2 regions of the Priestia sp. RMT2NF4 genome follow, and region 2 is predicted to be linked to the other one. Evidence: a T-box and tRNA genes for the amino acid it is inferred to sense, from the RefSeq annotation. Region 2 holds a T-box; the other holds one or more tRNA genes.

Region 1 (6,890 bases), on a different contig from region 2:
TACAGCAGGAAATGACGATCGATGAGCTTGGTTTTATGGACTTTTTCTTTCAACCCCACTTTAATAAGCCTTGGCATTTCTTAAACCAAGCAGGGCTTCAAGCGCTTCAAGCATAAAAAAGCAGGTGACTACCTGCTTTTTTTATGTAGATTTTATTATCTTTTTTATTTTTATTTTAGCTGGTTTAAAACGAATCCATCCTATGATAAGAAGAATAAAAGGATATAAAGCTCCCATCAAAAAACTATAGGGAATCCACGTTTCGGCTAACCATGTTTTTTGATAGGTAATGGTTGGGTACACAATAATGGAAAAAGTCGTAACAATTAATCCCATCGGTAACGTTAGAAATCGAGTTTCATTGATGTTAAAAATATGACAAAGTCCAGCGATGGAAGCATGAAAATAAAGAGAAACTTTAAAGAAAAGAGTAAGAAACCATATAATGGCAATAATTACCTCGATTCCTTGCAAAAAATTTCCCACCTCAATTCGCTTAGCCATTTCATATACGGGAAACATGGTAGTTGAAGAATGATAAGAACCAATAACGATTATACAAGAAAAAATAACAATTACCATAATAAATCCACCTAGCAGGCTGCCGCTCATTAAAGCTTTAGCTCCTTTTTCAGGTTTTCTTAAATGAAGGGGGAAAATCATCATCAAAGGAGCAAAAGTAAAATAAGTAATGCTAAGAAAGATAAGAACCGAATGAGTCAGTGGTTTTAAGTGAATGTCCATTAAAGGCATAAGATTTTCAAGTTTCATTTGAGGAGTTAGTGAAAAAATAAAAATTCCGAGAAGGCCAACAAACCACGGGAAAAAGATTTCACAGCAGCGTGCAATTGTTTCTAGCCCGAGTCTTGCCCCGAACACAACCACAAGCATAAAAATAATATGAATAGCAAGCAGCGGCGTTTCCATCATAATATGGGTATTTAAAAAACTCCCGACGTAGTATACAATGCGGCTGCACGTTATGACAGTAGATAGGACAAATAAACAAGATACACCTTTTCCTAGATATTTTCCAAATACTACATCATTGATTTCTACCAGATTTTTATCTTTAAATAAAAGTCCGAGAGCTATATATACTTTCACTAATACAAATCCGCATGCTACTCCGAGAATAGCCGGAATCCAAGCAGTTTGCTTAGAATCAACAGTCATAGCCGCTGGAGCAATAACAATTGTGCTTCCAATTGTATAAAGCATGACGAGCATACGAAATTGAATCGTTGAAATTTTAACTACAGGTTTCACGGTATTCACTTCCTCGTCTTACGTATTAAGATAATAAATGAAGTAAAAATATGCTGATTGGTCTAAAGATAGCAGCTGATAAATCAGAAGGATTTGGAACATACAAACCCAGTGCTTTACAGATGCTTACGGACGTTCCAATTGCAAGAACTGTGTAGAATAGCCATAATTCTTTCTTCGCTTTTTTTTGCCGTAAGTTAGGTACTTCAAACCAAATGACGAGCGTGCAAACAATAAGTAACCCCAATACCCCTAGCATAGACTAGCTCCTAAACATGAATAATTAATGTTATATTTTCCAGAAAAATAACTACTTATACTGAAGGTGCATTCTCTATTAAAGGTTTTTGATTTTTTAGTCGCTGTTAGAAGAATGCTGCTTTTTGTTTTGAATAAATCCTGCAATTAAAAGGAAAAGCGGATATAAGATGCCTACAAGTAAGCTGTAGGGAATCCACGTTTTTGTATCCCAATCTTTTTGATAAGAAACGCTTGGATACACAATAAGGGAAAGTGTAATCATGATGAGTGCGACTGGAAAAGAAAATAGCTTGTAGTCCTTTATATGAAATACATTGGCAAACCCCAAAAGAGTAGCGTAAAAGTAAATGCAAAGCTTAAAAAAGAGAGTAATAAACCACAAAATAGCAATGACTACTTCAATTCCTTGAAGAAAGTTTCCTACATCAATTCTTCTTCCTAATTCATAGCTTGGAAACATGGTGATTTGGGAGTAATAAGGACCAAGCACTAAAATTCCGAGTAAGATTAACGTAACCATCACTAGTCCACCGGCTATATTACCTATATAAAAAGATTGAGTGGACTTTTTTGTGTCTGGTGTATGGGAAGGAAAAATCATAAGCAGAATCGTATAAGTCAAAGAACTCATGCTTAAAAACGTTAAAACAGCCCGAATAAAAGCTTTTGGATGTATTTCGAACACAGGCTGAATATGCTCTATTTTAATTTGCGGAATCATAGACAAAATCAGAAGTCCGAATAATCCGACAAACCAAGGGAATAAAATCTCGGCACTTCGTGCAATAACTTCTATCCCTAGGCGTACTCCTACGATAACCACACCCATAAATGCAATGTGGATGGCTGTAAGCGGCGTGTAGGGAAGAATTTGTGTAGTGAGAAAATTCCCTACATAGTAAAGAACTTGACTGCTGATAAACAAATTGGATAATACAAAAACAGCAGAAACAATCTTTCCAAACAGTTTACCTAAAATTTTTTCGTTCATTTCCATCAGCGTAAGCGTTGGAAACATTTTTCCTAGTGAGGTAAAAAGCAAAACTAAGCCAATTCCTGATGCTACACCGAAAAGTGCTGCAATCCAGGCGTCTTGATGAGCATCAGCCGTAATAGCGGCAGGCACAACAATAATTGTGCTTCCGATGCTATATAAAGTTACTAGCTTGCGAAATTGCGCAGCCGAAATATTGATTTCATTAAGCAAAATGAGCACATCCTTTTGCCATATACACGAATTAAGTGATCCAACGGAATAATAAGTGACTTAAAGGTTGAAACATTGCTTCTACCCAATCAGAAGGGTTCGGTAGAGGCAGCCGAAAGATTTTTGCAAGAGCTATTATGATACTGATTGTCATGAATACAATAAAAATTTTCCGTTCTTTTTTATGAGAGTGTTGAGGTAATCTTTTTATTTCCATCCATATAATCCCTGCACAAATGATCAAAAAGGAAAGAAACAAGTGCATGCAGTCAACCCCAATATATTTTGACGTTCAAATAAGCTATTCGTATGATGTCCGCTAAAGAAAGTGATTATACATTTATGTAAAATATAGAAAGTATTTCAAGGGATAAAAGATATCATTGGATGCTCTTAAATAATAAAGAAATTTGTTATGCGGAATATTTACGCAGCTTCAACCTATTGAAACGTCGTATGAATAAGTGGAAAAATGCCACACTATAGAGTGAACAAATGGAAAGGAGCACTATGATGAAAAAATTCCCATATAACAAAGATAAACAACAATCATTTCAAGCAGCACAGCAGGGGCATAAAGAAGCAGTAGATGCATATGAACAGGCAAATGAAGCTAAAAATGATGCATCCTATGGACATGAAGCGAAGCAAGCGATAGGTGAAGTGAACGAAGCCTCTCAGCAAATCGAGAATGCGCTTGAAAATGCTTCTGAAACACAGCGTCAGCGTTTAACTGAGTTTCAGCAAGACATAAAAGATATGGAAAACGACCTTAATCAATAAAAGAGCCGCTGTTTTACTTACACTTAGAGCAGGTTCACAATAGGGTATAAATTGCAAAAGCAGAAGATAATGAACTTCTGCTTTTTTTTATTGGCAGAGTGAATGTAGGTTTCGTGTATATAATTGCTTCTAGGAGTTGTTTGGAGGGCAAGGCGAAGGCTCCTATAGGGAAAACAGAATAGGTGAGACCCTGCAGGAGCGGAAGCGAAGGCTTGCACGGAAATCAACAGTAGTGTAACAAATAATCCATCGTTCCATTCTTATTTTAAAAGGTATAGAAGTTAAAAAAGTAAGAATCCTAATAAAAACAGAACGATAAGAATGGAAAGGGATTGTGACAGGAAACATGCTAATAAATATACTAATAATGATTGTCGTATTGTACTTCATATATGTATTCGTAACTGCAGTGGTACTGTTTTATGTCCCTTTGCACAAGGGAAAAGACTTAAAAGTAATGAATACTGAGAATTTTTACGGAAAGAAAGAATCCACAGACCGTGTTATGCTTTTGGAAAACGGTTATTTTTCAGGGCTTGTTCGGATGCAGATGATTCAAGAAGCGAGGCATACAATCGATATTGCGTACTTTTCCATCGGCAAAGGTCGTTCGTCGGATTTACTTATGGGTGCTTTATTCGAAGCTGCGGACCGAGGTATACGTATTCGAGTGCTGTTAGACGGGATCTCTCATGGGTTAAAAGGCAAGAGAAAAAATGTTCTTTATGCTCTAGCTTTCCACAATAATATTGAATTAAAGTACTATGAGCCCTTTACTATTCTTAAACCTTGGACATGGCATAACCGTCTTCACGATAAAATAATAGTAGTCGATGGCCAATTAGGTATTAGTGGAGGACGAAATATTGGAGATAAATACTTGGCCAGTCAACCGGATAAAAATTTTGTCTATGACCGTGATGTGCTGATTTATAATACAAAGCAAGAAAGTAATAGTGTCATTCTCTCAATGGAGAAGTATGTAGAGAAATTATGGAACCACCCGTATACGCGCAAAGCTTTTCCAAAGCTCAAGAAAACTAAACAATTTCGTGGCCTTTCAGGAAAGAAATTGTTAATAGATCAATACGAAGAGGCCAAAAAAGCAAACGAACCCTTTGTCCATCCTTATATTGTATGGAGAGAATCGACGATGCCTACAAGAAAGATTTCTTTTATTACAAATCCTATTCAAAGAATGAATAAAAGCCCTTTTATATGGAAAACGTTTATTAAGCTTTCCGAGCAAGCTGAAAAATCCATTGTCGTTCAAAGTCCTTATATTGTACCAACAAAAGAGATGGAACAGTATATAGATAAGTCAGTAAAATCTAAAGTGCAAAGAATTATTTTAACGAATTCTATTACGTCCACTCCGAATGCTATGGCTTTTTCTGCATACTTAGGAGTGAAAAATCGCGTCATAAAAGCGGCTTCAAAGCTTTATGAATATCAACAGCCTTATTCCATTCATGGGAAATCCGTTGTTTACGACCAGCGTTTGAGCGCAGTTGGTTCTTTTAACTTAGATTCACGTTCTGTATTTTTAAATACTGAATCTATGGTTATGATAGATAGTGAAGAATTTGCAGCCGAGCTAACAGGGGCTATTGAAACTAAAATTTCTCACAGTACGCTTGTGGGAAATGAGGGGGAACCTGTGGATTTTAATACGGATTCTCAAAAAAACGTGCCTCCTGTAAAATCTGCACTCCTCCATATTCTTTCAGTCTTCACGCGATTTTGGAGACATTTTGTATAGTTCTGCACTTTGCCTAAAAAAGGGCTTTTACAGAAAGCTTCTAAAAATAAATGGTAGAGGGTAAAAGGTGCTGCAACTGGCAGTGGAAAGTGTAAAAAGCTGTGATATGCCTCACAGTTTTTTTTGAAGTCGCCAGTACTAGTCATGATTCATAAAAAGACCTATTGACGAAATTCCATATATGTTTTATTATAATATAGCGTCGTCAATAAACGAGGTTCTTTTGAAGAAATCATTTCTAGGGGCATAGTTTAAAGGTAGAACTACGGTCTCCAAAACCGTCAGTGTGGGTTCGATTCCTACTGCCCCTGCCATTTTGGAGTTATTTTTCAATTCACACGCGGGTGTGGCGGAATTGGCAGACGCGCTAGACTTAGGATCTAGTGTCTTATGACGTGGGGGTTCAAGTCCCTTCACCCGCATCTTTACTTTTATATATTGCGCGGAAGTAGTTCAGTGGTAGAACACCACCTTGCCAAGGTGGGGGTCGCGAGTTCGAACCTCGTCTTCCGCTTCTTTTCAAAAGCAGTTTGCATGTGCAAACTGCTTTTTTTGTTGTAGAAATAAAGATTTTTACTATGCTGTTTTTAATTAGAAATAGTTTATTCAATCAGTGCTGCTTATACGTATTGTTTTCATGAATATACACATATTATTGGGGTTACATTAAAAGCTAATGAACGATACGTGAAGACGTCTAATATGGTTTTTAAGATAGGGGGAGAGTCCTATGGAATCTAGTTGGTTTTCAATTATACCGTTTTTAATTGTTATTCCAATAGCTATTTTCACCAAACAAGTGCTGCCAGGGTTGTTTTTAGGCTTATTAGTAGGCGCTTATTTGATTGATCATTCGATTGTCGGAGGTGTTGAAAAGTTACTTCACTACGTTGTACAAGCCCTTAGAAATAAAAGTAATATAGAAATCGTTGTCTTTTTATACGCGTTTTCAGGGCTTATCGGAATGATTAAGATGGCTGGAGGAGTTAAAGGTTTTGTGGAAACAGCTGCAGAAAGAATTGATACAAGAAAAAAAGCTCTTATTTTAACCTATGTTTCAACCATTGGAACATTCAGTGCTCCCACCTTTCGTTTTGTGACGATCGCGCCCATTATGAGAGCGCTGCTGAAAAAAGTGAAAATGACGACAGCAGAGCTAGGGTTTGTTATTGAAACAACTGCTACTCCTGTTATCGTCTTAATTCCCGTGGCAACGGCATTTGTAGGATATATGGTCTCAATCATTCAAATGGCAATTGATCATCAAGGCATAAAACAAGACGCTTATTCTTTGTTTATTCAAAGCATTCCTTATAATTTCTTTTCGATTGTGATTATTTTAGTAGGGATTTATTTCAGCTTTTTTCATCATTCAACGTCTACGGCTCCTATGAAGCTCGAGGAAGAAGACGAAAAAGATTGGCATGATTGTCATCCTTGCGTATCGAAGGATTTGCCTTCTAAGCCTTGGAATTTGTTAGTACCTTTACTTGTTGTGATTTCACTTACCTTACTTTTAACATGGTGGAGTGGACATCGTAAGAGTCACACCTTTTTTGAAGCATTTATTAAAGCAGACGTGTTAGAAGCGATGGTAGTAGCTTTAAT
Region 2 (6,890 bases):
TGAAGCATCTTTAAGGCCCATTTCTTTCAAGCCTTTTTCTAAATATTCTTTTGCTTTTTTCACATCATTGTCTTTGAAGTAGCCTTTTTTGTTATCTTCAAACATTGTTGGTGGTACAGCCGCCATCGCTGGAACTGAACCGTCTTTTGTAATTTGTTCTGTAATACCTTTACGATCAATTGCATAAGCTAATGCTTTACGAATGTTCACATTGTCTAAAGGTTTTTGTTCTGTATTAAACTTGTACCAGTAAGTACCTGCAATCTCTTGAATGTTTAATGAACCGTCTTTCTTTAATTCAGGAAGTGCATCAGCTGGTAATTGACCGGTAGGCATACCCGCCCAGTCTAATTCACCGTTTTTGAACATTGAAAGTTCAGTGTTGTTATCATTGATCATGTACATTTCAACTTTTTTAAGTTTTACAGCATCTTTATCCCAATAGTTTTCATTAGGAACTAACTCAATTTTGTCGTTATGTTTCCAAGTTTTAAGCTTGAAAGGACCGTTTGACGTATAGTTTTCGCCTGCATTTGTGTACCATTTTTCATTTGATTCAGCAATTTTCGTATTCACTGGGAAGTACGTATAGAAAGCTGTTAATTCTAAGAAATATGGCGTTGGGTTTTCTAATGTTACCTCAAGCGTTTTATCATCTGTTGCTTTAACGGCAACATCATCTAATGAACCTTTTCCTTCATTAGCAGCCTGTGCATTTTTAACATAGTATAATTGATATGCATATTGAGATTCGTTTTTAGGATCTAACGCCCATTTCCATGCATATTCGAAATCTTTTGCTGTTACAGGGTCACCATTTGACCATTTTGCATCGTCGCGAATCGTAAACGTATATTTAGTTTGATCATCGCTGACCTTTACATCTTTCGCCATGGCATTTTCAGGTTTCCCATCTTTACCAATACGAGTTAAACCTTCAAATGTTTGTAATAATACGTTTGATGACGTTGAATCATTAGCTAAGCCTGGGTTCAGTGAGAAAGGCTCAGTTTTAATGTTTACGCGAAGCTCTTGCTCTTTTTTCTTGTCGCCGCCATCACTGCTAGCATTTTCACTGCCACCAGATTCTTTGTTAAATCCACATGCAGCTAAAAACAAGCTCATTACAAGCAGCAAACTGAAAAGAATTGACAACCTTTTCTTCATTGCGTGTTACCCCCTATTAAATTTTGTTTGTGTGGCAACCATATTTTTTTGATATGCACTAATTTCTTAATCCTCTTTCAATACAAAATAATCAGTTATTTTTTCACGTAGTAGAGTGCTAAAGACCTCACTGCAAAATTATTCTTCTACCCTATGAAACTGTCATCAATTGTTTACATGCTGTAAATCCAATGTATGCGCTTAATATGTAGAAGACTCATTCATTACAAAATTCGCTAATTGAAACAAAACATTGGCTATTTTGTTTTTTCTGAAAATTAAGAAATTGTAATACCTTTGTAAAAAATATGTTTGTTACGCCTATTATAAATATTTTAAAAATTTATTGCAATACTATTATTTAATGGTATTTTTTTGTCATGAGGGAAAAAACCTTATCTTATAAGGATTGTGCCTACTTGTCAGACGTCTAAAATCTTTTTTGTAGTATAGGTATTACAATAGTATTACAAAGGCATTAGAAATACTAAATAAAAGATTTTTACCAAATCCTCCACCAAATTTTCATCAAGAAATGCTTTAATTAAAAGGTTCTTGTCTTTTTTTGCCGAAGAAAAATTCCAGTAAATTGTCTTATAAAACTTTTTAGCGATAAGATGTTTAAATTCCTGCTTTTTCGCGTTATAATAACGAATAACTATATAATTAAAGCTGTGAAAAAGAGTAGTATGCAGAATTTTCATTTTTAGAGAGTTTGTGGCTGGTGAGAACAAACATTGAAACCTGCAGAATGGACTTTGGAGCTTTCAAGTGCAAAGCTTGAACGTTGATCTCAACGTTACATGAATAAAGATAGTTCACAATAATGTGTGCTAATTAGGGTGGCAACGCGGTCCATTCGCCCCTAGCTTATGCTAGGAGCGGATGGGCCTTTTTATGTTGTATACGTAAACTAGCATCATATATGTGCAGATGAAAGGAAGATTTGATGAAAACAATTTTTTCAGGTATTCAACCAAGCGGTACAATCACTTTAGGTAACTACATTGGAGCGATGAAGCAATTTGTTGAACTTCAACATGACTATAACTGTCATTTTTGTATTGTAGATCAGCATGCAATTACAGCGCCTCAAGACCGTTTAGCACTTCGTAAAAACATTCGCAGCCTTGCTGCTCTGTATGTAGCAGTAGGAATTGATCCAGCAAAATCAACTTTATTTATTCAATCAGAAGTGCCCGCCCACACGGAAGCAGGATGGATGTTACAGTGCGTAGCGTATATCGGTGAACTTGAGCGTATGACTCAGTTTAAAGATAAGTCCGCTGGAAAAGAAGCAGTATCAGCAGGATTATTAACTTATCCTCCACTAATGGCAGCTGATATTCTTTTATACAACACCGATTTGGTTCCAGTTGGTGAAGATCAAAAGCAGCATTTAGAATTAACGCGTGACTTAGCTGAGCGCTTTAACAAAAAATACAATGATATCTTCACTATTCCTGAAGTACGTATTCCAAAAGTGGGCGCACGCGTCATGTCTCTTCAAGATCCTACGAAAAAAATGAGCAAGTCCGATCCAAACCAAAAAGCTTTTATTACGCTCTTGGATGACGCTAAAACGATTGAAAAGAAAATCAAAAGTGCCGTAACGGATTCAGAAGGTATTGTTCGCTACGATAAAGAAAATAAGCCAGGTATTTCAAACTTATTAAGCATTTATTCAATCCTAGCAAATAAATCAATCGAAGACATTGAAGCAATGTACGAAGGCAAAGGTTATGGTGACTTTAAAGCTGACACAGCTAAAGTAGTAGCTGAAGCACTTGCTCCAATTCAAGAAAGATATTATGAATTAGTTGATTCTAGCGAGTTAGATGATATTTTAGATCAAGGTGCCGATAAAGCAAATGCAACGGCTAATAAAATGCTTCGCAAAATGCGAAACGCAATGGGAATTGGCCGTAAACGTTAAAAAAAAAACGACTGCTATGCAGTCGTTTTTTTAATTCACTTTTGGCTCTTGTTCAATTTCCCAAAGTTTTTCAAAGAAAGGTTGTCCTTTTACTAAGCGCTCGCATAATAATTTATGTTTCGGTGACCACCCTGACTTCGTTTCATCGTATAGCTGATTCCATACGTCTTGAAACGGCATCTCTTGAATGTCTTCGTATTTCGTTGGATTCCACTCTGTGTACCAGTAGCGGATTTGAGCTGTATTTTTTGTTGTATGTAGCTGATCAAGTGCCATAAATAACAGCTGTTTTAGCTGACGTTCTTTACGTGTTAGCCCTCTCATCGTTTCAGGAGACGGCGAAAGAATATGATGCTCTTTTTTAGTTAGCTCGTCTTCACTGAACTTATATTCTAGCTCTTCTTGATCCGCAATCATCTCATAAACTAACTGTTCTTGTCTTGGAATTAAGCGGCTTTTTCGAATTGGGATATGATAGCCCATCGTATCAATTGCTAAAATATTCGTTCCATCTGTAACAATAAAACAATATTCAACCTGCGTGCGCTCATGATTTTTCCGAATGTATGCTTTCTGATAGACATCTTGTAGTAGTTGTTGAGGTAGCTCGGAAAGATCATTTTCAATGTAATGAAATAAAAGCGGATTTACTTTTAATAACGGTGCTTGATCGAGCAGTTCTACACAATCGTCTTTTCTCCACTCATGGAAATGACACACATTATAACCGTTTTCTTCGCCTTCAAACCAATTAACCCATACATCATGAAGATATAGCATAATTTACCCCTCACTTACTATCTGTTTGTTATCCATCAGTATAGGCAGAGAAAGGAATTTTTATTCCAAATGATGTTATTTTTCTAAAAATTAATTGTAAAATACCTTCGTTTTTGGTTATTATGCAAATGCACTTATTTCGAAGCTCAGACATAACGCCAGTGCTAATGATTGCTACAGGCTTCATGAACTATATCCACCCCTATAAGCAGAAAAAATCCGAGTTTCTTCTATAGTAATAGGTTTGTCAGGAGGTCTGACAAACCTAAAAAAATCTATCACACTTTTGTGATAGATTTTTAACGAAGAGATTTTGGATTTAAAGCATCTTTTAATCCTTCACCAATGAAGTTGATAGCCAGGATCGTAAATGTAATAGCTAAACCTGGCGGAACCCACATCCAAGGCTTATTCTGCAGCACATCTGATTCCCTTGCTTCTGTCAGCATATTCCCCCAGCTCGGCGTATCAGCCGGCACGCCAAAACCGATAAAGCTAATCGCTGACTCAAACACGATAAGGATGGCCATCTGCAAACTGGCTTGAACCACAATCGTTGAAAACACATTTGGCAGCAAATGTTTGAAGATGATTTTAAACGGGCTGCACCCAATGGAAACAGCTGAAAGCACATATTCATTTTCTTTTTCAGCCAACACTTTGCTTCGCACCAGCCGGGCCGTACTTCCCCAGCTTAGGAAACTAACAACTAGGATGAGCGTCCAAACGCCTGAGATTTTTCCAATTAGAATTGTATTTAACACTACAACAAAAACAATGAGCGGAAAGTTTAAGACAAAGTCTGTAAAACGCATTAAGAATTGGTCCACTTTGCCTCCGTAATAACCCGCAATCGAACCAATAAGAGTTCCGATTAAAATAACGAGTGTTGTACAAGCAACTCCAATCAGTAACGAAGTTCTTCCTCCATACAATGTACGTGCAAATACGTCTCGACCATTTGTATCCGTTCCAAACCAATGCTCACTGGAAGGCGCTGCATTCATCGCCATATAGTCGATACGTGTAATATCTGCTTTTGTAAGCAGCGGTGCAAAAATGGCAAGAAGCGTAATCACAATCATGAAAGCCAAACTTATCATGGCTAGTTTATTTTTTACAAACTTCTTTCGCGCAATCGCCCATGGAGAAAGGTTTTTAGGAGCTTTCATATTCACTTCTGGCTGTACATCTTTTTTCGTTACAATTTCCATACTTTCTCCTCCTAATCCAAACGAATACGCGGATCTGCTACGCCGTATAACAAATCAGCAACCAGATTCCCAACTAGTGTTAAAATTGAAAACAGCATTGTAAGCGACATCATAACTGAGTAGTCACGAGTTGCTACAGAGTCAACAAACAACTTTCCGATTCCTGGATACGTAAAGATTGTCTCTGTAATGATAGAACCGCTAATGATTGTTACAAGATCAAACCCTAAAAACGTAATAAGCGGAATCATTGAGTTGCGTAAGATATGAACATTATAAATTTTAGATTCTTTTGTTCCTTTTGCTCTAGCTGTGCGCACAAAATCTTTGCGACTGTTTTCAATAATATCATTGCGCAAAAATTGGGTATACTGCGCGGTCGACATCAAGCCAAGAATCAGTGCAGGTAATATAACGTGATGAATTCTACTTTGAATAAATTCCCATGATCCCTCTTTTAATCCTACTTCAACAGAACCGCTAAACGGAAACCAGCCTAACTGAAAGGAAAATAAATAAATGCCTACGATCCCTGCGATAAACGATGGAACCGCTAATGCAAAGTAATTATATCCTGCAATAAAGTTATCTGCTAAGGTATACGGTTTTCTTCCTGCATACATACCTAAAATAAATGCAAACACATACGTAATCAAAAGCGAAGTCAAAGCTAAAAAGATCGTATTAGGCATACGCTCTAAAATAATATCTAATGTCGGTAACTTATGAGTTGTTGACTTTCCTAAATCTCCTTGTGCCACTCCCTTTACCCAGTTCCAATATTGAACGTAGATAGGATCGTTATATCCTAGCTTATCACGCATTTCCTCAATGTATTTTGGATCTGTATTACTGGGGTTGATTTCTCCCCCAAAAGGGTCCCCTGGCATCATTTTTGCCAGGGAAAACACAACAAAGGAGATCAGAATCAACATTGGAATCATCCCTAAAATACGTCTTAGTGAGTATTGCAGCATCGTTGACTCTCCTTTACATGTAAAATACTTATTCCGTTACAGACCATTTCTCCGGATCTACAACTACCGTTGATGGATCTAGAGTTACGTTTTTCACACGCTTATTCACAGCATAAATATTGATATTTTCCCATAAAGGAAGTGCTGGCAGCTGCTCGTTAAAGAATTTTTGCCATTTTACATATACATCTTTACGGTGTTTATCATCAAATGATTTTTCACTCAAACCGTCTTTAAGCATTTCATCAGATTCCTTATTTACCCAACGGCCATAGTTCCATTCAGCATTAGAGCTCCATAATCCTGTAGGATCTGGATCTGAACCAGTGTCCCAAGAACCGAAGAACGCTTCTAACGCCTTATCGTCGTTATCTTTCATTTCATTGTACAAGTTAAATTCAACAAGTGAACCCGTTGCTAATTTTGTTTTAATACCAATATCATTCCATGCTTGCATAATAGCCTTCGCACGACCCTCGAAGTTGGCTGGACCAGCATAGTGACCAAATGAGATCGTAAATGGTTTTCCGTTTGGATCTTCTACAAAACCGTCATTATTCTTATCTTTATAACCAGCTTCAGCTAACAATTTTTTAGCTTTTTCTGGACTATACTTGTACTTTGTTAAATCTTTTTGGTCAGCAGCAATCCAGAATACAGACGGAATAACTGTGTTAGAAACAACCGCTTTGTCGTTCATAAATGCTTTTACCATTGCTTTTCTATCTATTGCGTAAAGCAATGCTTGACGAAGTTTTAGATCTTTGAACTTATCATAATCATCTACGTTTTTACCAGCGTTTTTATCACGATGTC

What was found. A T-box is a leader RNA that pairs with one kind of tRNA and senses whether it is charged. The one in region 2 lies ahead of trpS (tryptophan--tRNA ligase), so its partner is inferred to be a tRNA-Trp.
Region 1: it encodes a tRNA-Trp, which carries the amino acid that the T-box ahead of trpS (tryptophan--tRNA ligase) is inferred to sense. The anticodon was not compared.

Annotation. Positions count from the first base shown of each region.
Region 1 covers NZ_JBLQZO010000001.1:410,014-416,903, forward strand. Annotated here, with positions in the region: gene ACMX9J_RS02045 (FAD-dependent oxidoreductase) at 1-116, shown strand, start outside; gene ACMX9J_RS02050 (GerAB/ArcD/ProY family transporter) at 142-1,269, opposite strand; gene ACMX9J_RS02055 (hypothetical protein) at 1,295-1,528, opposite strand; gene ACMX9J_RS02060 (GerAB/ArcD/ProY family transporter) at 1,625-2,746, opposite strand; gene ACMX9J_RS02065 (hypothetical protein) at 3,251-3,520, shown strand; gene ACMX9J_RS02070 (phospholipase D family protein) at 3,888-5,282, shown strand; tRNA gene ACMX9J_RS02075 (tRNA-Trp) at 5,523-5,596, shown strand; tRNA gene ACMX9J_RS02080 (tRNA-Leu) at 5,623-5,704, shown strand; tRNA gene ACMX9J_RS02085 (tRNA-Gly) at 5,725-5,796, shown strand; gene ACMX9J_RS02090 (Na+/H+ antiporter NhaC family protein) at 6,013-6,890, shown strand, end outside.
Region 2 covers NZ_JBLQZO010000003.1:80,823-87,712, reverse strand. Annotated here, with positions in the region: gene ACMX9J_RS13975 (peptide ABC transporter substrate-binding protein) at 1-1,167, opposite strand, end outside; T-box leader at 1,833-2,037, shown strand; gene trpS (tryptophan--tRNA ligase) at 2,114-3,103, shown strand; gene ACMX9J_RS13965 (YjbA family protein) at 3,134-3,883, opposite strand; gene ACMX9J_RS13960 (hypothetical protein) at 3,912-4,070, opposite strand; gene opp4C (oligopeptide ABC transporter permease) at 4,183-5,097, opposite strand; gene opp4B (oligopeptide ABC transporter permease) at 5,109-6,074, opposite strand; gene opp4A (oligopeptide ABC transporter substrate-binding protein) at 6,103-6,890, opposite strand, start outside.